Regions from separate parts of the Bacillus pfraonensis genome, predicted to be linked through region 3. Evidence: riboswitches for the same ligand, from Rfam matches in the RefSeq annotation. Region 3 holds a riboswitch; each other region holds the start of a gene.
What was found. A riboswitch is a leader RNA that binds a small molecule or an ion and turns the genes downstream of it on or off. The one in region 3 is predicted to bind S-adenosylmethionine.
Positions count from the first base shown of each region.

Region 1: it holds a riboswitch for S-adenosylmethionine, as region 3 does, so the genes downstream of both, KFD70_RS10530 (hypothetical protein) here and mtnK (S-methyl-5-thioribose kinase) in region 3, are expected to answer to the same signal.
Region 2: it holds a riboswitch for S-adenosylmethionine, as region 3 does, so the genes downstream of both, metK (methionine adenosyltransferase) here and mtnK (S-methyl-5-thioribose kinase) in region 3, are expected to answer to the same signal.

Region 1 is NZ_JAHCDO010000009.1:120,371-128,140, reverse strand. It holds gene KFD70_RS10545 (short-chain fatty acid transporter) at 1-1,180, shown strand, start outside; gene KFD70_RS10540 (group-specific protein) at 1,244-1,597, opposite strand; gene KFD70_RS10535 (NAD(P)H-dependent oxidoreductase) at 1,585-2,169, opposite strand; gene KFD70_RS10530 (hypothetical protein) at 2,452-2,712, opposite strand; SAM riboswitch class I at 2,815-2,913, opposite strand; gene KFD70_RS10525 (hypothetical protein) at 3,036-3,227, shown strand; gene KFD70_RS10520 (YwiC-like family protein) at 3,262-3,984, opposite strand; gene KFD70_RS10515 (ECF transporter S component) at 4,201-4,920, opposite strand; gene KFD70_RS10510 (ABC transporter ATP-binding protein) at 4,893-6,554, opposite strand; gene KFD70_RS10505 (energy-coupling factor transporter transmembrane component T) at 6,527-7,405, opposite strand; gene KFD70_RS10500 (DUF4430 domain-containing protein) at 7,428-7,770, opposite strand, start outside.
Region 2 is NZ_JAHCDO010000007.1:118,828-126,597, forward strand. It holds gene KFD70_RS08700 (ATP synthase subunit I) at 37-408, shown strand; gene pckA (phosphoenolpyruvate carboxykinase (ATP)) at 892-2,478, opposite strand; SAM riboswitch class I at 2,708-2,829, shown strand; gene metK (methionine adenosyltransferase) at 2,996-4,195, shown strand; gene KFD70_RS08715 (hypothetical protein) at 4,304-4,483, opposite strand; gene KFD70_RS08720 (MogA/MoaB family molybdenum cofactor biosynthesis protein) at 4,903-5,412, shown strand; gene KFD70_RS08725 (molybdenum cofactor guanylyltransferase) at 5,409-6,017, shown strand; partial or broken gene KFD70_RS08730 (glycosyltransferase family 4 protein) at 6,213-7,358, opposite strand; gene KFD70_RS08735 (phosphatase PAP2 family protein) at 7,371-7,770, opposite strand, start outside.
Region 3 is NZ_JAHCDO010000012.1:50,279-58,048, forward strand. It holds gene KFD70_RS13325 (pyridoxal phosphate-dependent aminotransferase) at 1-1,070, opposite strand, end outside; gene KFD70_RS13330 (carbon-nitrogen family hydrolase) at 1,085-1,951, shown strand; SAM riboswitch class I at 2,025-2,166, shown strand; gene mtnK (S-methyl-5-thioribose kinase) at 2,257-3,435, shown strand; gene mtnA (S-methyl-5-thioribose-1-phosphate isomerase) at 3,432-4,520, shown strand; gene KFD70_RS13345 (YvrJ family protein) at 4,743-4,904, shown strand; gene KFD70_RS13350 (3-hydroxybutyrate dehydrogenase) at 4,949-5,725, opposite strand; gene KFD70_RS13355 (PadR family transcriptional regulator) at 5,920-6,252, shown strand; partial or broken gene KFD70_RS13360 (DUF1129 domain-containing protein) at 6,252-7,018, shown strand; gene KFD70_RS13365 (DUF1129 domain-containing protein) at 7,071-7,770, shown strand, end outside.

The DNA of each region.
Region 1 (7,770 bases), on a different contig from region 3:
ACTTTTAGCCTTCGCCATGCAAATGGCACTTGTACTTGTTACAGGTTCTGTATTAGCTAACGCTCCACTCATTCGCAAAGGCTTAGCAAAAGCTGCACAACTGCCAAAAACAAGCGGACAAGGTATTATCGCTATTTCTATTGTTAGTTTACTTGGTGCATACATAAACTGGGGATTCGGCATTGTAGTGTCTGTTTTATATGCAAAGGAAGTTGCAAAACACATACAAAATTTAGATTATCGACTTGCCATCGCTTCTTCTTATTCCGGATTTCTTATTTGGCACGCGGGACTTTCCGCCTCTATACCGCTTACTTTAGCATCTGGCGGCGAAACATTAATTAAAACAACTGCTGGAAGTATAAAGGAAGCAATCCCTATAACAGAAACGTTATTTTCACCATATGCGCTCGTTCCTGTACTTATATTTTTAGTAACGATGCCACTTATAAATAAGGCGATGCATCCGGATGAAAATCATACGATTACAGTGGATCCTAGCGTATTTCAAGAAGAAGCTGCTGCTCAAGAAGTAGAGACCCAGACATTTGCTGAGAAAATGGAAAATAGCATTTGGATAACGGTATGTGTTGGACTATTAGGTCTTATTTATATTGTTCATTATTTTAGTACGAAAGGTTTTAACCTGACACTTGATATCGTTATTTTTATACTGTTAATTGCTGGCCTTATTTTTCACCGTACTCCGATTCAATATATTCGCGCCTTCTCAGATTCGACGAAAAGCGCTTCTGGCATTCTACTCCAATTTCCATTTTACGCAGGAATTATGGGAATGATGATTGGAGCAAACAGCGAAGGTCTTTCACTTGGAGGAGCAATTTCTAATTTCTTTATTAGCATTTCGAATCAAACCACTTTCCCTCTATTCACGTTTTTAAGTGCAGGAATTGTAAACATTTTCGTACCATCTGGAGGCGGTCAATGGGCTGTACAAGCTCCTATCATGATCCCAGCTGGCGCAGAACTTGGTGTACCTGCTGCGAAAACCGCGATGGCAATTGCTTGGGGAGATGCTTGGACGAACTTAATACAGCCTTTCTGGGCATTACCTGCATTAGCAATCGCCGGTTTAGGTGCACGCGACATTATGGGATTTTGTGTTATTAATCTCCTTTATGCTGGCGTAGTAATTGGTTTATGTTTCCTTATCATTTAAATCGAAGCAATGTAAAAAAGCTAGTTTTATACTAGCTTTTTTACATAATAACTATAGTGATAATCATTCGTTTTCTATGCATCTAATTACATTTCCCCATTCTTCACATGAAAGATTTAACCTTTTATATGTAAATAACGTCGTACAAATGTTTTCAATCATTGATGGATTATTTCGTAAAAAATCCCATCTTAATACTCTCGGTATATCATACATTTTATACTCCTTACTTTCCTGGATAATCCCATCAACTTCTCTTTCACAAATTCCCCTTACTAAATAATCTGCTCTTAATTCTTCGCATACCTTTTTAAACGCTTCATTATGATGTTTCAATTGAAGTAAACAAACGATATACGTACGAAACAAATCATCATTCCGATTACAACATCTCATTATATTTTCTACTTCACCCATAATTTTTTAGCCTTTTCCTGTATTTCTAAAAGCCACTTTTCACGTTTTGTTTCCTTACTTGTTTTTACAGACTGAAAAGCAGAACGTTTTATTTGACGTATACCGCAAAATCGTAAAATCCCCTTTTTCATAATCACCCAATCAGCAGAGCGATATAAGAGTGCCACGTACCATAACGGTGAATCTAAAGTATTAATAACCCACGCTGTTTTCCCTATAAGCAATCCTTTCGGCATTACCCCTTCATATTTATATGCAAACCCAGCAACAAAAACGCGATCAATAAATCCTTTTAAAATAGCAGGCATGCCCCACCACCATGTTGGATAAATAAAAATAAAAGAGTCTGCTTCTTTGACCAAATTTCTATATCTCTCAGTTTCTTCTTCATATACTAAATCCCGTCTTCTCTTATCTTCATTAAAAATAAGCACTGGATTAAATTGTTCCTTATAAAGGTCAAGCAATGTAACAGAATGATGCGTCTCTTGAAGTCCTTTTTGCACATGTTCTAAAATGGATGCATTGAAACTAGATGGATTGGGATGTGCATATATGATGAGTATATTCATCTCCAAACAACACCTTTCCTTATATTCCCTTTTGACTCCCAACGGTTTGCATGATATTCTAATACATGTCAAGTGGCAAGCCCATTTGACAAACCAACTGACACCTACTCGGCGGAGGTGTCTCTTTTCGTTTCTAGCCGAATGAAATGCCTCTTTCAGGGCATATTCAACTTTTGACACTACACACTCAACACCATTCCCTTGTATCAGGCTGCTTCTGCAGTCTTTTACTCTACATACAATTTGAATTTTTAGATAAATTATAACATAAAAAAAGAGAGCTTAGCTCCCTTTTCTCGCCTTATAGTATACCCCTCTTTCAGCATAGTGGTATTCATCATTAGCTAAAGTAATTTTCCCATCCAGTTTCAATTCGTCTAATAACCTTGATAAATAAAATTGGTGTAACATTTTTTTCGTGAATTTTCCTTCATGATGCGAAACGATATGTTCTTGAATATCTAATAGTGATATGGGTTTATCTTGTTCCATCATATATTCATATACTGCATTACGCAGCTTTACGTATTTTTCAAGTGTCACAGTACAATTGCAACCCCTTTCTTCTTATGTTGTTGTTTTTGGAAGAGGTTTTTTTACAATAAAAAAACCTCTTCGATAAGAAGAAGTTACGTATATATCTTCGTCTTATCTCCCAGAACAAATATGTTCTGCTGGAATTAGCACCTGCATCGCGGTTGCTGGGTTTCATCGGGCCAGTCCCTCCACCTCTCTGGATAAGAAAATATTCACTTTATATCTTACTATAGCTATTTTTATTATAATTGTCAAACAACATACAATAAGTTATATTTTCTTTCCTAACGCCCATACTAAAATTGTATGTAAAAAAGGAGGAATTTATGATGGATAAAAATGCCCGCGGATACGTTCAAGATTCATTCCATTCATTGCAAGAAGCAAAGAATTGTTTAGAACATGCATTACAAACAGTCGAAAAGAGCGATAATCGGGAGCGAATCGAACAATCCCTACAAGCTGTGGAAGATGCGTTACAAAAATGTAATCAAACGGTTAATATTTTAGAACAAAAATAAATATTGCCCACCTCTTTAAGAGATGAGCAATATCTCAAATGGCATACGACAACAGTATTGCCGTCACAATTAAAAAATATACAGAATTAACGATTTCTAAAACTCCAACTTTTAATATAGATATTTTTTTACCATACAATACGATTGCACGAACTAGGCTCGGTATAAATACAAGAGACAGCCATGGATTTACTACGAAAGAAGCGATGATTAAGAAAATATGATATCCCCATGAAACATAACGATAAGTAGGATTATTCTTTTCACGTATCATTGTTTTCACATAAAATGTACTACCTAAGAAATAAAGGAAAGAAACAGCCGCAATCCACCATGCCGTCCCATCAATTGTCTTCATCGAAAAATAATAACTAATCAAACCACCAATGCAAAAAACAAGTATGGCACAAATATCATTTGTTAATGCTCGTTCCTTTTTTTGACGGGCAAAGTATATATTTACGATAAAGAGTGGAATCATCGTAACCGCGAACAAAAGAATTCTCCATTCATATAGTAAAGATACAATCCCGAAAACACATGCAATAACAAAATAAATAATTGCTGCATGTAAAAATTCTTTTTTTCGTGTTTGCTTCATGTACATTAAAAATGGATACGTTGCTAAATAGATAAATAACCAAGCGATAAAGAGTGGAATATGGTAAACTGTATGTTTACCAAGTAGAACACTAAGTAGAAATGGAATCAGCAGCATTCCCCATGCGCCATGCTGCTTTGGAACAACTAGCTTCATGAATATTACATCTCCTCTTTGAAAACCTTTCTCATTTCCTATTATATAAAAAGTTCCATCCGAAAGTTGAATATATTAAAACAATTTTTTGACATTTTCCAAACCAAAGTATCATTATAAAAAAATGCTTCTCACCAATGGTAAGAAGCATGAAAGAGGCAAACGAATATGTAAGTCGCGATCCTACGTTATATTCTTATGCTTTATGATATATGCTTATGCTTTGTTTCCTTGATATACTAGCTCGTTATCATCTAAAATCCCATATTTCTTTTTAAATCTCATAAGAATTCGGATCCATGATGAGCTAAACAAAACAAGAAAAATTACATTTGAAAGTGCATGAGCGAAATCAAAGTAAAAACTTGCAGCGTAGTATGCCATAAAGTCTTTCCATGTTAATCCTTCTAAAAAGCCAAGTATCCCCCACAAATTCATAATCCAGCCAAAAACAAAACCGGCTATGAACCCATAGATGACTCTTCCCCATAACTTTCTCATAATAAATGTATTTCGTAGCAAACCAGCTGTAAAACCTATCATTCCCCAAGAAAACATTTGCCAAGGTGTCCAAGGCCCTTGTCCTAAAAATATATTAGATACAAGTGCTGCCGTTGCGCCAATAATAAAACCTGTCTCACTTCCAAAAACAATTGCAGATACAATAATAATAAAAGAAGTTGGTTGTACACTCGGCATAAGAGAAAATGGTACACGACTCACTGCTGCTATGGCTGCTAAAACAGCTACAATAACGATTTCACGTGAAACAAATGCTTTCCTTTCAAATCGTATATAAAAAGGTAACATAATAATGAACAATAAAAATAAACTACACCAAATAAAATATTCATCTGTTACAAAGGAAGTAAACAGAAGTGTACTTATTATAAGAAGAAAAATAAGCGTTATGAGAGCAACATATCGTTTGGACACACTTGATACACATCCTCCCATGTTAATGCATAAGGTAATTGCTTGCGAATAAAACGATTAATAGATGTTGTATAAAAGAAATTATCACTAAAGAATTTCTTTGGCGCATCATCCATAATAACTTTCCCATCAAATAACATCATGCAATGATCCACATATTTCGCTGCAAATTCAATGTCATGTGTGGCCATCACAATTGTTGTTCCTTCCTTTTGTAACGCTTGAAACAGTTCGCCTAATCTTTCCTTTTTCTCTGGATCCAGCCCTTTTGTTGGTTCATCTAATAATAATAATTGGGGCTTAGATAACAAGGCTGTGCATAGTGCGATTAACTGTTGTTCTCCCCCGCTACAATCATGTGGATGACGATTGCGAATGGAATACAGCCAAAATCGGTTTAACATCTCTTCCGCAATTTCTTTCCCTCTATCACCATATAATTCATTTGCTCTTTCAAACACTTCATCCCACACCGTCTCAAATGTAAAATGATAATAGGGATGTTGTGATACAAATCCGATTTTTTCAAATCGTTCCTTGGACTTCATTTTATGAATTTCCGTTCCGTTCCACCGCACCTTTCCTCTTCTAGCTTTGTTTAATCCTGCTAATATAGTTAAAAGTGTTGATTTTCCTGTACCATTTTTTCCAACAAGCGCAGTCCACTTTCCTTGTTCAATCGATAGCGTTAAATCTTGCAAAATAAACGGACTATTTTTTTCATATTGAAAAGATATATGTTTTGCTTGTAGCATCACTTCTTTTGTTTCTGCCTGTGATATAGCCGGTACTTCATATTCGATTGGTAACTCGGAATGAATTTGTGTTTGCGCCTCCCTTACCGTAAATGGAATTTTCTCTATACCCCATTCTAAAAACAACCTTGGAATTTGAGGGATAAACGATCGAGATTCTTCTAGTGCCCACATTTTCGATATAACATGTTGCGGGATTCCATCATACATAATTCTCCCTGCATCCATAAACACAACTCGAGTTGCTAATGGAATGACTTCATCTAAACGATGTTCGCTCATGATAATTGTAATTCCAAGTTCTTCGTTAATCCGTTTTAATAATCCTAAAAAATCTTTTGCGGCAATTGGATCAAGTTGCGCTGTCGGTTCATCAAGAAGTAACAATTTAGGCTGCAGCACAAGAACCGCCGCTAAATTAACGAGTTGTTTTTGTCCCCCTGATAATGTGTGAACAGACTGGTGTAATAAATCTTGAAATCCTAAAAAGCTAATTAACTCAGCAATTCTCTTTTGGATGACTTTTGTTTCTAGACCAACATTCTCAAGAGAAAATGCCAATTCTTGAATAACCGTATCCATTACAAGTTGATTTTCAGGGTTTTGAAATACCATTCCGACTTCTTGCGCTGATAATAAATCAGGCATCTCGAGTAAAGAAGCTCCATTATAATACATACTACCTGTGCGCTTTCCAATCGGAAGTAACTCTTTCTTAAAATGTTTCAAAAGCGTTGTCTTACCACATCCTGAACGTCCAGCTAGCACAATAAATTCACCTTGAAAAACCGTTAACGAAACATCTGTTAATGCTTGTACATTTTCATCTGCATACGTAAAAGCTAAGTCTTTTATTTCTGCATGCGCCACCATAACCATTCCCTCCCTTCCATTTGGATTGGTAAACTAATAAATAGTAAAAATAACACGAATAGTATCCCATCATATTGCTGAAATGCAAGTGATTCCACTCTTGGATAGATTGATAATTTGCCAGCGCCGTAATAATTGAGCACAAAACTGCTTAGTAATAAAACCACTAAAGACGCAAGTATATACCAATCTTGGCTCCCCATGCGATACCGTATATACGTACTACGCTTTGTCACTCCAAACCCACGCGCTTGCATGGAATCTGCAGTTTGTAATGCATCTTCTAAAGAACAAACAAGTAACACCTGCAAAAGTTTCATTCCATTTTTGATTCTCCCGATGAATGAGCCTGAATCTAATTGAACACCTTTTGTTTTTTGAACTAGTGTAATTTGTCTTAAGCGCCGGATAAATAAAGGAACAAAACGCACCGTGATCATTGTCAATAGCGCAACTTTCGGTGAAACTCGTGAAAACAAGTACAAAAATTTATGACTTGAAATAATATCATTGTAAGAAGTAAATGTGAACATAATAGCAAGTAACGATAACCCCATGATGAGTCCATACATGCATGCTTCTAATGTAATTCGATTATCTCCTAAGCGAAATAATGTAGTGGCTCCCCTATGTGTTAGCAAAGGATTTAGCACGATAACCATCAAAAAGAAAATGAACGTACTTGGCAACATCCTTCTTATTCTCTCGCCATTTCCTTGCATAACGTTCAATAACACCATCATAATAATAGCACCCATTAAAAAAAGAGGGTGAAGACACACCATACATAGTATCATCACCCCAATATAATAGAAAAAATTCACAAAAGGATGTAAAGAAGAAAAGATAATTTTCATAACCTTTACCTAAAACCCTTCCCTAATTTGATACATACACCCATTCGATTTTATCTCCTGGTTTCACTTTATATGCACCTGCACTTCGGTTTGGAAAAGTACCATTTACACGATACTTCCATCCACTTTTTGGCCCTCTGTCAAATTCATATAAATCATTGATTCCTTTTACATATTTACTATTTCCTGATCCAGTTGAATCAATCTCCAATCCCGTACCTTTTAGTACATCAAAAACTGTAGGCTCTCCTTGAATATCTACTTTCTTTGCACCTAATACATAACCTTGATCACCACGAACAGAAATCGTAACTTGCTGGGCCTGTGGTGTTGGTGTTGGCTTTGGTTCTGGTTTTGGCACTACT
Region 2 (7,770 bases), on a different contig from region 3:
TATGTAAATAAGATGATAATGGTAAAGGAGAACTGCATGATTAGTATGTCACTAAGGTCATTTAAAATTCAAATGTATTATTTGTTAGGTGCGATGCTATTAGGATGGGCGATGACACCTTTTTCTGCACACTTTCTAGGTGCGGGGATTGGTTTACTTGTTAGTATGTATTGTGTTTGGATTTTAGGAAGACGTATTGAAAAGCTTGGAGATAGTATTGTAAAAAAGAGTAAAGCACCAACACTTGGTATGATTAATCGCTTTGCAGCAGCGATTCTCGGTGCGATTATTATGTATGAGATTGAACACCATATGGTTATGTGGGCGTTTGCTGTTGGGATTATGGGTGGTTACTTTTTAATTGTTATTAATTTAGGATACTATAGCATGAGAGATGCGAAGAAATAAATACAAAAACCTTTTCTTTTAGTTGAGAAGAGAGCGTCCGGCGATGTGTAGCAGCGGTCAGTGCTTTTTTGGCTCCATGCCGTGTGTGAAAACAAAGGGAGCAAGTGAGAGGGGAATCCATTTTTATTTCTGAAGCCGTGATGTGTATGTTGGGAAATCAAAATATACAAATTTTCCCTCCTGGTATATCCCTTTTCTTTTTGAGTAGGGAGAGAACGTCCGGCCATGGATAAAGGCGGTCAGTGCTTTTTTTCGCTTCATGCCGTGTGAAAGTAAAAGGAGCAGGTGAGTAGGAAATTTGCATTAGGAGTACCACGAAAGTAAAAGAAAGAAGCTTACGTTTTGATCGTAAGCTTCTTTTTTATTGTAAGTATGTGCAACCAGCAAAGCCGCATGGGTTTTGTCGGTGAGTACGCGATCCTTTTAGGTTACAACATGCTTATTCATATGAGTAAAGGTCATTCAGACAGTAAAGGTTTTAAATTAAGCGATTGGACCGCCCAATTTGATAATATCTTCAGAAATGTTCTCGAATTTTTTGAAGTTTTCTTTGAACTTATCTGCAAGTTCGATTGCTTTTGCTTTGTAAGCTGCTTTATCAGCCCATGTTTGTTCAGGCATTAATACTTCATCAGGTACACCTGGTACATGTAGTGGTACTTCAAGACCGAAGATGTCATGTTTCGCTGTTTCAGCGTTATCAAGCTCGCCGTTTAATGCCGATTGTACCATTGCACGAGTGTAGCCTAAGTTCATACGTTTTCCAACGCCGTATTCGCCACCAGTCCAGCCAGTGTTTACTAAGAATACTTTCGCATCATGTTTCTCAATCTTTTCACCAAGCATTTCAGCATAGCGAGATGCATCAAGTGGTAAGAATGGAGAACCGAAGCAAGTTGAGAATGTTGCTTGCGGAGAAGTTACGCCGCGCTCAGTTCCAGCTAGTTTACTAGTGTAACCGCTTAAGAAATGGTACATAGCTTGCTCTTTATTTAATTTACTGATTGGAGGTAATACTCCAGATGCATCAGCAGTTAAGAAAATAATTGTGTTTGGATGTCCTGCAACACTTGGCACTACGATATTATCAATCGCATCAATTGGGTATGCAGCACGTGTATTTTCTGTTAATGTAGTATCATTATAATCTGCAATACGTGTTTGATTATCAATTACAACGTTCTCAAGCACTGATCCAAATGTAATTGCATCAAAAATTTGTGGCTCTTTTTCATGAGACAGGTTAATACATTTCGCGTAGCAACCGCCTTCAATATTGAATACGCCGTTATCAGACCAACCGTGCTCATCATCACCGATTAATTTACGGTGTGGGTCAGCAGATAGTGTTGTTTTACCTGTTCCAGATAAACCGAAGAATAAAGCGACATCGCCTTCTTCACCTACGTTTGCAGAGCAGTGCATTGATAAAATATCTTGTTCTGGAAGTAAGAAGTTCATAATAGAGAAAATTGATTTTTTCATTTCTCCAGCGTATTCCGTACCACCAATTAATACGATGCGTTTTTCAAATGAAACCATGATGAATGCTTCAGAATTTGTGCCGTCGATCGCTGGATCTGCCTTAAAGCTTGGTGCAGAAACAATTGTAAATTCAGATTCATGATTTGCTAATTCTTCTTCAGTTGGACGAATAAATAATTGATGTACAAATAAATTGTGCCATGCATATTCGTTAACAACTTGTAATGGAAGACGATAGTTGCGATCAGCACCAGCGAATCCTTTAAACACGAATAATTCGTCTTTTTCCTTTAAGTACTCTAATACTTTTGTATATAATTTATTAAAATGTTCTTCAGAAATCGGTTGGTTTACAGATCCCCAAGCAATCTTATCTGCAACCGATGCTTCTTTCACAATGAATTTATCTTTAGGAGAACGTCCTGTATACTTTCCTGTAGAAGCAGAGACGGCACCAGTAGAAGTTAATTTCCCTTCGTTTCTCATTAGTACTTTTTCCACTAATTGTGGAACGCTTAGTTGAATCTGTGCATTGCTTCCGTTCAGTAATTCGTGTAATCCAATTTGGACATTCACAGTACTCATATTTATATACCATCCTTTTCATTTTAATGAAATATTTCTCGTAATCCCCACCAAGAGTATAACACAATCATATAAATAATGTATACTATTTATTTATTTTTGTTTGTGTGAATGTATAATTTTCCTATTAATATTTTGTTCGACAAGAAATGCGAAAAACTTGTAGGAATATGTGAATATTAATTGACAAATGAATATCATTTCTTTAGTATAGGTTGGGACGGATACTCTCTTATCCCGAGCTGGCGGAGGGACAGGCCCGATGAAGCCCAGCAACCTCACTTGTATTGGTAAAAACAAGTGAATAGGTGCTAAAACCTGTGCGAGGCGCAAGGTCTCGAACGATAAGAGCGAAGGGCAAAAAGCAGTATGCAAGTAGCAAATTAAACCTTTTCTCTATAAATAGGAAAGGTTTTTCTTTATGCTTGTGTGGGAGAATAAATGAATGTCGCAGTTTGTGGCAAATTAAGGATGAGTTCCGTACAATATATACAATTACTGTAGGGAGGTTTACCACATGACAAAACAACGTCATCTGTTCACATCTGAGTCTGTAACTGAAGGACATCCAGATAAAATTTGTGACCAAATTTCTGATTCAATTTTAGATGCGATCTTAGCAAAAGACGCAAATGCACGTGTAGCTTGTGAAACAACAGTAACAACTGGTTTAGTATTGGTAGCGGGGGAAATTACGACTTCTACTTATGTAGATATTCCAAAGATCGTTCGTGAAACAATCCAAGGAATCGGTTACACTCGTGCAAAATACGGATTCGATGCAGAAACTTGTGCAGTTTTAACATCTATCGATGAGCAATCTGCTGACATCGCTATGGGTGTTGACCAAGCGTTAGAAGCACGTGAAGGTCAAATGACTGACGCTGAGATTGAGGCAATCGGTGCAGGGGACCAAGGTTTAATGTTTGGTTTCGCATGTAATGAAACAAAAGAATTAATGCCACTTCCAATCTCACTTGCTCACAAATTAGCTCGTCGTTTAACGGAAGTACGTAAAGATGAAACATTAGATTATTTACGTCCAGACGGTAAAACGCAAGTTACAGTTGAGTATGATGAAAATGGTAAACCAGTACGTATCGATACAATTGTAATTTCAACGCAGCATCACCCAGAAGCTACGTGGGAACAAATCGATCGTGACTTAAAAGAGCAAGTAATCAAAGCTGTCGTACCAGCAGAATTAATGGATGAGGAAACAAAATTCTTCATTAACCCAACTGGCCGCTTCGTAATCGGTGGACCACAAGGGGATGCTGGTTTAACAGGACGTAAAATCATCGTCGATACTTACGGCGGATACGCTCGTCATGGCGGCGGTGCATTCTCTGGTAAGGATGCTACAAAAGTTGACCGCTCTGCGGCATACGCAGCTCGTTATGTTGCGAAAAACATCGTAGCAGCTGGCCTTGCTGAAAAAGCAGAAGTACAACTTGCATACGCAATCGGCGTAGCACAACCAGTATCAATTTCAGTTGATACATTCGGCACTGGTAAAGTATCTGAAGAAGTACTAGTAGAACTAGTTCGTAACAACTTCGATCTTCGCCCGGCTGGCATTATCAAAATGTTAGACTTACGTCGCCCAATTTACAAACAAACAGCAGCTTACGGACACTTCGGACGTACTGATGTAGATCTTTCATGGGAACGTACAGACAAAGCAGCAGCTTTAAAAGAGCAAGCTGGTCTATAATATAAGAAGAAAAAGCTTTGCGCGAAGGCGCAAAGCTTTTTTTATTGTATGGATTATAAGTTCAAGCTTGCTTGGATAGTTTATCCCGCATTAACGGAACAAATGCTATCATCCTTTCTTCTGACGCGCTTTTCCAGCACAAAATGCACTGCATAGCAAAAAGAGCGTTGCGAATCCCCAGCCACCGATTGCTGAATAAGGAACAGCATCCTTTAATGCCATCCCAGCACTGATGGAAGCGACAAATAGAAGGATAAATACCGTTGTAAGTTTTTGATAAAGTTCCATGAATAAGCCTCCTAATTATGAAAATTTGTTTAGTTTGCATCAGATTGTTCCGCGCGATTCAAAATCCAATTCAATAGGAAAGGGCGAGAAGAATTGCTGTACTTGTTAAGTATGTGTGGTCAGAACCGTCGGACATTTGGATAGAGAGTTTTTACAATATTGATATCTCATCCATAGGAAATAATTTGATAGTGGCTTAGATGAATTAAAAATGGGACTTGGTGCAAGTTGTTTTATATTGTTAAATACAATTTGGATTGTGGAAAAATACCTTTTTATGGTTATATATACTTATATTGTATCATGATGTTTTGTTCATTTGATACATAATTGTAGACATGTGATGTATTTCATACTTCATAAAGTTTCGATACGATATGATAAAATGATGAGTAGTTCATAAGAAGGAGCGAATAAAAATGAGTGTAATAGAACATAAAAAGCAAGCGCCCAAAAAAGTGCGCTGTAAAATTGTTACGGTCTCTGATACACGTACAGAAGAGACTGATAAGAGCGGCAAGTTATTAAAAGAATTATTAGTAGAAGCAGGACACATGGTAACGGCTTATGAAATTGTAAAAGATGATAAAGAAGATATTAAACAGGCTGTATTATCTGGCTATCACCAAGAAGATGTTGACGTTATCTTAACAAACGGCGGAACAGGCATTACGAAGCGTGATGTGACAATTGAAGCCGTTTCAGCATTATTAGATAAGGAAATCGTTGGATTTGGTGAACTGTTTCGGATGATTAGTTATTTAGAAGATATCGGAAGCGCTGCAATGCTAAGTAGAGCAATTGGTGGAACAATCGGAAGAAAAGTTGTCTTTTCGATGCCTGGTTCTAGCGGGGCTGTTCGCCTTGCAATGAATAAATTGATTTTGCCAGAGCTTGGACATATTACATTTGAGCTGCATCGACAATGAAAAGGCTCGCTGGAATTGTATTAGCAGGTGGTATGTCAAGACGCTTTGGTGAGCCGAAAGCCTTAGCAAGCTGGCAAGGACATACTTTTATCGAACACATTGTTCAGGTCATGCAGACTGCCGTGCAAGATGTAGTTGTGATTAGTCATCCTGATATAAAAGAAAGAATTGTTACTTTAGTAGACGTTCCTGTTATAGAAGATACTCCTTCCTATAAAGGAGATGGTCCGCTTGCGGGGATTGTATCGGGGATGGAGCATATAAATGCAGATTGGTATATCGTTTCTCCTTGTGATACGCCAAACCTTTCAAGTGAGTGGATTACAGCATTAACAGGGCAAATAAATGATGAATATGAAGCGATTATTCCGGTTATTGATGGAAGAAAGCAGCCATTATTAGCGGCATATCATAATCGTGTAAAAGAAAAAATATACGCATTGTTACATGAAGAAAAACGAAGTGTGGGACAGCTTTTATCGCAGTGTCATGTAAAGTATGTGATGGAAGAAGAATGGAATGTGGCGAAGGAATTGTTTATGAATGTAAATACACAAGAGGAATATGTCCGGTTACTGAATGAGAAAAAGAAGAAAAAGGTATGACGTTATAGCGTCATACCTTTTTCATTTATCCCGCATTAACGGACAGTAACACTCCCACCTCAAAATTCAGCGAAAAAAAGAAGTTAGGTGGAAGATGAACTGTCCGTAAAAGCCTGATTCGTTCAACTAATAATCAGTGGGGATGAAGAAAAAAACTACTGATTAAAGTTTCACTTTATGAGTTGAACTTTTCTATTACGCAAGTAGTTCGGCATTGTTTTGCTGAAGCACCTCTTCATATTGCATGTATAAGCCGTGGAAAATATCATCCCAGTTTTGTGTAGCGGCGTAGGATCTAGCGGTTATGCTCATTTGTTTACGCATTGCTTTGTTAGTTAACAGCTGATAAATGGATGATAAAAATGAGTTCGCATTTTTTGGCTCGCAAAGAAAACCTGTTTTTCCATCTGTAATAATATTTTTTACCCCGCCAGAATTTGCACCAATTACTGGTGTACCGCATGCGAGTGATTCAAGTACGACATTGCCAAATGTTTAGGTGGCTGATGGAAATACCATCAGATCAGAGCATGCATAAGCTTCTGCTAAGTTTTCTCCTTGTAAATATCCTGTAAAGGTCACGTTAGTTGTTGGCACGGTTTCACGTAATTCTTTGGCAAGGGGGCCATCTCCAGCAATAAGCCAATGAATATTATCTGTTCGTTCTTTAAGTGTTGTTTGAATCAATATACGAAGCGTCTCGATATCTTTTTCAGGGGCGATGCGTCCGGCATATGAAAGAATGTATGGAGCAGTAATATTATATTTTTTTCGGAATACGTCTTTATTGTAAGCAGGATGGAAGAGAGAACAATCTACTCCTCGTCCCCATATATATAAATTTTGAAATTCTTTTTTAGCTAATTGCTGCAATGTTTCGAGAGAAGGGACAAAGTTCTTTTGCATATGGCTATGAAACCATTTTAAATAATTCCATAACATATTGGAGAAAAATTCAATTTTATAATACTTCAAGTAGGCATTAAAGTCAGTGTGATAAGAACCGACAAGAGGGATATTTAATTTTTTTGCGTAATACATGCCGCATAGTCCCATGTTAAAAGGAGTAGCGACATGAATGATATCGGGTCTAAAGCTAAGAAGCTCTCGCTTAATACGTGGATTTGGAAATGCAAATCGGCATTCTGGATATAGTATTTTCAGCGGGATACTTCTCATTTTATTCACATTGGCTAAGAAGTCATCTTCTGCTGTATGCTGCGGTGCAAATACGGAATAGGAAATATTTTGTTTTTGAAAATAACAGGTCAAACGATCTAATGTTTTTGCCACGCCGTTTACTTGGGGTGTAAATGTATCAGTAAATATGGCGACTCTCATCCAATCGCTCCTTTACATGAAAAGTGGAATGAATTGATAAAAAGAGATGATGCCAGAACATGTGCCAAAGCACATACCTACAAGTACATCTGATGGATAGTGAAGCCCAAGATAGATACGAGAAATTCCTACAATCATTGCTAATGGGAGTAAAAAGGCTGCCAAGTTTGTATCATGACAAATAAATGGAACAACAATTGAAAAAATAGCTGTTGTATGACCAGATGGAAAGGAATGATCTTGTAATGGATGCAATGGGTATTTTGCATCTTGAATTGTTAAATAAGGCCGTTTACGTGGGTACCACCTTTTTAAAATTTGCACAGGAATATGACTTATTGCTAATGAAAGAGCTGCTGCAATTGCGGCAGTGTGCAGAAGCCCTTTTGAAAAGATAAGGAAGCATAACGTG
Region 3 (7,770 bases):
CCGACTCCAGGTGCAACTGCTACATGTGCTTGTTCTAACAATAAGTCAGTAAATTGTTCTGATGTATACTCATTAGGAACAGGAAGCCATGCGAAAAATGATCCCTTCGGTGCGACAACATCCCATCCAATTGAACGGCACGCTGTAATGAGTGCATTTCTCCGTGATTCATAGCGTTCTACAAGTTCATTTACACAAGATTGTGAACTTAATAGCGCCTCACAAGCCGCCTCTTGCACAGCACCAAAAATGCTGACATACATATGATCTTGCAATAAATTAATTGTTTCAATGACACTTTCGTTACCGATCGCAAAGGCGATACGCCAGCCAGCCATATTAAATGTTTTTGATAGTGTATAAATTTCAATGCCAACATCTTTTGCGCCGTTTGCTTGTAAGAAGCTAGTTGGTTTGTTGCCATCAAAGCCAATTGCTCCATAAGCGAAGTCGTGAACTACTAAAATATCATTTTCATGTGCAAATGATATTGTTTGTTCAAAGAACGTTTTTGATGCAATAGCACCAGTTGGATTATTAGGATAATTTAAAAACATCAATTTGGCTTGTTTGGCAATAGCATCATTAATTTTAGTGTAATCCGGTAAAAAATCATTTTCTGCTAATAATGGCATCGTCTCAAACTTTGCTTTCGCTAAAGCGACGCCTGATAAATAGTCAGGATATCCTGGATCAGGTACAAGTATTGTGTCACCAGGATTTGTAAAACAAAGCGGTAGTTCAACCAGCCCTGCTTTACCACCAAATAAGATAGCGACTTCTGTTTTAGGGTTTATTTTGACTCCGTATTCACGTTTATAGAATGTCGCAACGGCTTTTTTTAAGCTTTCATGTCCGCGGAATGGCGGGTATTTGTGATGAACTGTTTTTTCTGCTGCACGTTGTAAAGCTGTTACGATATGCGGCGGTGTTGGTTGATCTGGATTGCCTTGACCTAGATTGATAACATCATGCCCTGCTTCAACGACTTTGTTAACTTTTGCAACAAGTGAAGCAAAAAATTGTGTTGGTAATGATGTTGTAATCTCGGAAGGTTGAAAATGTTTCATACTTTCCACCTCTTTTGAAAGTTGTTACAATTCTAGTGACAAATGATATAACCTTTCTAAGTTTTTGTAAAGAAAAAATAATTGAAGATGGGGTCGATAGAATGAAAGTCGCATGTATTCAAATGGATATTGCTTTTGGTAATGTAAAAATAAATATTGAAAATGCAAAGAAAAAAATAGAAGAAGCGATGCAAGGAAACCCGGACATTATCGTATTACCAGAACTTTGGACGACTGGTTATGATTTAGAGAGAGTGCCGGAAATTGCAGATGGGGATGGTATTCAAACAAAGCAACTTCTTTCAGAATGGGCCCAACAATATTGTGTGAATATTGTTGGGGGGTCTATTGCGAAACAAACAAAGCACGGTGTTATGAATACGATGTATACAGTGAATCGGGAAGGAAAACTACAAAGTGAGTATAGTAAGGTTCATTTGTTCCAGTTGATGAATGAACATAACTATTTAATAGCAGGTGATAAAACAGGAGAATTTACATTGGATGGTGTACAGTGCGGTGGTGTCATTTGTTACGATATTCGTTTTCCAGAATGGCTGCGTGTTCATACTGTAAGAGGAGTAAATGTATTATTCGTTGTAGCAGAATGGCCGCTTGTTCGCTTAGCTCATTGGCGCTTACTTCTTCAAGCGAGAGCAATTGAAAATCAATGTTATGTGGTTGCATGCAATAGAGCAGGAGAGGATCCAAATAATGTGTTTGCTGGACATTCTCTAATTGTTAATCCATGGGGAGAAATTGTAGCAGAAGCAGGAGAAGAAGAGTCTATTTTGTATGGGAATGTAGAGTTAGAAAAAATTAAAGAAGTACGAAAGGGAATTCCTGTTTTTGCTGATCGACGTCCGGAATTATATAAATAAAAATATTGACAAATGATTTTTATTCTTGTTATATTCTGTAACAGAAACTTAAAAATTTGAATAAATCATGCAACTCTTATCAAGAGCAGGTGGAGGGATTTGGCCCGATGAAACCCAGCAACCGACCGTAATACCATTGTGAGATGGGGCGCTTATGCGCCAAAAAGGCACGGTGCTAATTCCAGCAGAAAGGATGGCTTTCTGACAGATAAGAGGGGAGAAGATCAACTTCAAACCTCTTTCTTCATGGAAAGAGGTTTTTCTTATAATGAAAAGCCTCTGAATTTAATAAAGGGGGATAAAAAATGGGATATTGTTCATTAACAAAAGAAACAGCAGTTGAGTATGTAAAAGAGCAGGGGTACTTTGAGCAAAAAGCAAAGGTGACTTGCCATGAAATAGGGGATGGAAATTTAAATTATGTATTCCGGCTCCATGATGGAGAACGCGGTATCATTGTAAAACAAGCTCTCCCGTATGCGAAAGTCGTTGGGGAAAGCTGGCCACTTTCGCTAAGAAGAGCCACAATTGAAAGTCAAGCATTGCAAGTTTTTGCGAAATATGTACCAGAATATGTTCCGAAAGTATATGGTCACGATGAAGAGTTAGCTGTAACGGTAATGGAGGATTTATCATCTCTTACTATTACTCGTAAAGGTTTGATTGAAGGGGAAGATTATCCACTTTTATCCCAGCATATTGGACGCTTTTTGGCACACGTTCTTTTTTATACGTCAGATTTTGGTCTATTAGCAGAAGAGAAAAGGGTGCTAGACGGAAAATTTGTAAATCCTGATCTTTGCAAAATTACAGAAGATCTTGTGTTTACAGATCCGTTTGGAAATTATGATACAAATAATTATGAGAAAGAATTACAGCCTACATTAGATGAACTTTGGTGTGATAAGAAATTGAAATTACAAGTAGCGCAGTATAAATATAAATTTTTAACGAGAAAAGAAGCACTAATTCATGGCGATTTACATACAGGTAGTATTTTTTCATCACCTTCTGAAACAAAGATAATTGATCCAGAGTTTGCAACATTTGGGCCATTAGGATTTGATCTAGGTCAATTTATAGCAAATTTATTATTAAATGCGCTATCAAGAGAAGAGAAGCGAAGTGTATTATTCTATCATATTGAAAAAACATGGAGTAATTTTGTAGAAGTATTTACAAAGCTATGGGTACTAGAAGGAGTAGAATCATATACAAAGGAGAAACAATGGCTTGCAATTGTACTGCAAAATATTTTTGCTGATGCAGTTGGATTTGCTGGGTGTGAAGTCATTCGTCGAACAATTGGATTAGCACACGTAGCAGATTTAGATGGAATTCAGGATAAGAATAGAAGAATTCAAACTAAAAAGCATGCATTAAACTTGGGCAGAGAACTATTGTTACATGAAACGACAGGTGCAGATACTCGATTGTTCCAAACGTTATTTCAATATATTGTTTCAGGGAAGGTGAAAGCATGATGACAACAGTTGCCATTCCGCGTTCTATAAGCTGGAAAGGAGATTCTATTGCATTATTAAATCAAACGAAATTACCGCATGTTGTAGAATATAAAACGTTAACCAGTATTGAGGATGTGTGGAAAAGTATTGTTATGTTAGAAGTGCGCGGGGCACCTGCAATTGGTATTACCGCCGCTTTTGGTTTAGCACTTGCCGCAAAAAAATATAATGCTGCGAATATCACTGACTTTGAAAAACAATTTAAAAGAGATTGCAATTATTTAGCAACCTCACGTCCGACAGCTGTTAATTTATTTTGGGCAATTGATCGTATGACTGCTTCTATCAAGCAAGTAACAACTATTAAAGAAGCAAGGAAAATATTAGAAGAGGAAGCACTTAAAATTCAGCAAGAAGATGAAAGTGTATGCCGTAGCATAGGAGAGCATGCTTTAACTAGATTTAAAGATGGTGATCACATTTTAACGATTTGTAATGCAGGAAGTATTGCTACAGCTCGTTATGGAACAGCGCTAGCTCCGTTTTATATTGGAAAAGAGCATGGGGTGAACTTACATGCTTATGCATGTGAAACAAGGCCGGTTTTACAAGGAGCGCGCCTTACTGCCTGGGAATTGCAACAAGCTGGTGTTGATGTAACGCTCATTACAGACAATATGGCAGCCCATGCGATTCGAACAAAAAATATTTCTGCTATCATTGTAGGAGCAGATCGAATTGTTGCAAACGGTGATACGGCAAATAAAATAGGGACATTGAATTTAGCTATACTAGCGAAATATTTTCATATTCCTTTCTATGTTGCTGCTCCGCTTTCTACATTTGATATTACGAAGAAAATAGGGGCTGAAATTGTGATTGAAGAACGCGATGAATCTGAAGTTACAAAGGTTTTTGGAAAACAAATTGCTCCAGAGGGCGTCGGTGTTTATAATCCTGCATTTGATGTAACTCCGCATGATCTTATTACTGGAATTATTACTGAAAAGGGAATTCTACAAGGAGATTATTCAGTAGAGATTGCTTCATTATTCGAGAACACAAGCTCAACAAATACGCATGGAAAGGCCGGCATAAAGTAGTGGAAGAGAGCATCCGCTCATGGGTAGAGGCGGTCAGTTCCTTTTTTAGCCACATGCCATATGAAAACAGAAGGGGAAAATGAGTGGTGAACCTCTTTTGTTTTTATAACTGTGACTTATATGACGGAAAATGAAAAGGTATATAATATACAGTATTTTATTTTTTTATTGCCAAATTTCCTTTCTTTTTTCTATTTATTTAAAAGAAAGGAGGAGAAGTAGATGGAGGAATGGATATCTATGATCGGTAATGTTGGATTTCCAATTGTTGTGACTTTATATTTACTGCATCGTATTGAAAGTAAATTAGATGGTGTAATTGTTGCAATTGAGAAATTACCACAACAGATGACAAGGTATGAAGCTCCGCATGAAACAAAATGACAAAAGGCTTTGCTCTCAATGAGCAAAGCCTTTTGTTACAAAGATTATTGTGCTGTATATCCCCCATCAATAACGACCGCTTGGCCAGTTATTCCTTTTGTTTTTTCGCTTGCTAAAAATAAAGCATAGTCAGCAATTTCCTCTACAGCTAGCAATCGTTTTTGTGGTACGAGTGGATAAATAACATCCTCTAATACACGCTCTAGTGGAACATTTCTTGTTGTTGCTAAATCTTGGAGTTGATTTCGAACAAGCGGTGTATCAACATAGCCGGGGCAGAGGGCATTTACCGTAATTCCATGTGTAGCGCCTTCTAAAGCGGCAACTTTTGTCAAACCAATCACACCGTGCTTTGCACTATTATAGGCAGCCTTTCCAGCAAATCCAACAAGCCCATTAATAGAGGCGATATTAATAATGCGTCCATACTTTTGCTTTTTCATAATTGGAAAAGCATGTTTTATTGCGATGAAAGGTGCGATTTGCATAATTTGAATCAGAAGTTCAAATTTATCGGTTGGGAACTCTTCAATAGGTGAAACGTGTTGCATACCAGCATTATTTATTAACACATCAAGTGAGCCGAATTTTGTAACAGTTTCAGAAATAGCCTCGGATATTTCTTTCTCAGATGTAACGTCACATCTTAGACCTATTGCTTCATAACCTTCCCTGCATAACTGTTCAGCAGCTTCCTTCGCACGATCTTCAAGACGATCACTAATCACAACTTTTGCTCCTTCTTTCGCAAAAGCATTTCCCATTTCATAACCAATTCCACTTGCAGCACCTGTTAAAAAAACGACACGATTTGAAACCATGATGAGAGCACTCCTTTATATAAAATTTGTCTTAGTGCTCTATTTAGAGGGAATGTAATGAAAATCCTGCAAAGATTTGGAAAAATATACTGAACTATCTTGTTTTGCAAAATAGCTTTTGCTATACTATTTTGTAAAGCAAGATACTTACGCTTATCTATCTTGTAAAACAAGATAGAGGGAGGATTTGAATTATGTCGACAAGTCAAATGCTGAAAGGGATTTTAGAAGGGTGTCTCCTTGCAATTATTTCTGAAGGAGAAATATATGGATATGAAATGAGTGAAAAGCTAGCTAAGTATGGTTTCACTATGGCAAGTGAAGGAAGTATTTATCCGTTATTAATAAGGATGCAAAAGGAAGGGCTAATAGTAAGCACAATGAAGGAATCTCCATCTGGTCCAAAGCGAAAATATTATACATTAACAGAAAGAGGTGAAGATGCGTTAGATGAGTTTATGGAGCGTTGGGGGACAATGCAGAGTAGTGTAGAGCGTTTGCTAGAAGGAAAAGGGAGACGACGATGATGCTATCTACCGAAGCGAGAAAATTCCTATTAGATATGAGCTTGTTTTTAAAGCAAAGGGTGTAAAAGAAAGTGATATTGAGAGCTTTTTAGAAGATGCAAAGTTACATTTAATCGAAGGTGAAATGGACGGGAAAAGTGTAGCAGATATTTTTGGAAGCTCACCAAAAGAATATGCAAATGAACTTGTTAAAGTAATGGAAAAAGATCGCAGGGAGAGCTGGAAACAAATCGGATATACAGTGATGAATATTGTTGCGTTTTGGATTATTGCCTCTATCTTAGTTGTAAATGATAGTGGGCAATTACAGATTTCAGTTGTTCAATGTATTGGCTATGGGATGTCACTAATGGTTGCGCTTGTAGTGCCCAATCTGGCTTTTCGTAAAATGGCTTTTCGATTACATTTTTCAAAACAATTGTTTGTCCAAGCGTTATTGATGGCAGTTCCGATGGTTTTATTAGGAGCAGTAATTATACTGGATATCATCTATCCTACACCAATGATTCAATTAACTCAGTTGCAGAGCTATATGATAGCAGGCGCAATCTTCATCGTAACAGTAATTATAAACGTGTACTTTGAAGGATGGTATAAAGTTTTATATTTAGTGGTTCCACTTGCTATTATGCTCGTCTTTAAAACATTTACATCAGAGGATTTAATTCCGATGTTATTTCAGATTGTGTGTTTGTATGGCAGTCTATTTATTCTTATTATTATTGAATTTATTATGAAGGCGAATAAAAGAGAGACAGCTAGGTAAATTTGGTAGCTGGTATATGCTCATTAAATAGTTAAATAAAAGGAGGAAAATAATGTTTTCAAAGGAAGCACAGAAATTTCTAGATGATACAACAGTATATTTAGTAACGAAGGGAATAAAAAAGGAAGACATTGATTCTTTTATAGAAGATGCAAAACTTCACTTAATAGAAGGAGAAAAGGATGGGAAAACAGTTGCAGATATTTTTGGAGATTCACCAGAGGTATATGCTGAAGAGTTAGCAAAAGAAATGGAGCTTGATAAAAAAGAAAACATGAATCTATTCATTTCCTTTATCATTGGAGTTCTTGCGTATTGGTCTGTTCCAGATCTTTTATTTCATGGGGTGAATGAGCCGGTATCTATATCATTAATCAGCTTAATCGGTTATCCAATAGTATTGGCTATTAGCATTCCTATGGGGATCATTGCTTTTCGTAAATCTACATTTATAACAAGTAAATTAAAGGAATTCTCTATTTTGTATATATGTATATCCCTTTTACCAGTCGCGTTGATTGTTTTGGTTATGCTACTAAATAAATGGTATGAACCACCGCTCTTTTATTTATCACCAGTGCAAAGTTATCTATTAGGTGGATTATTACTATGTGTATTGGCCATTATCAATATGCGTTTAGCAAGCTGGATGGGCTTACTTCAAGTAGCTGCATTATTTACCATTATGTTTGTGTTTGAATGTACAGCAATTAAAGATACGAATTTCGGAGCACTGGAACCGCTCTTTTTAT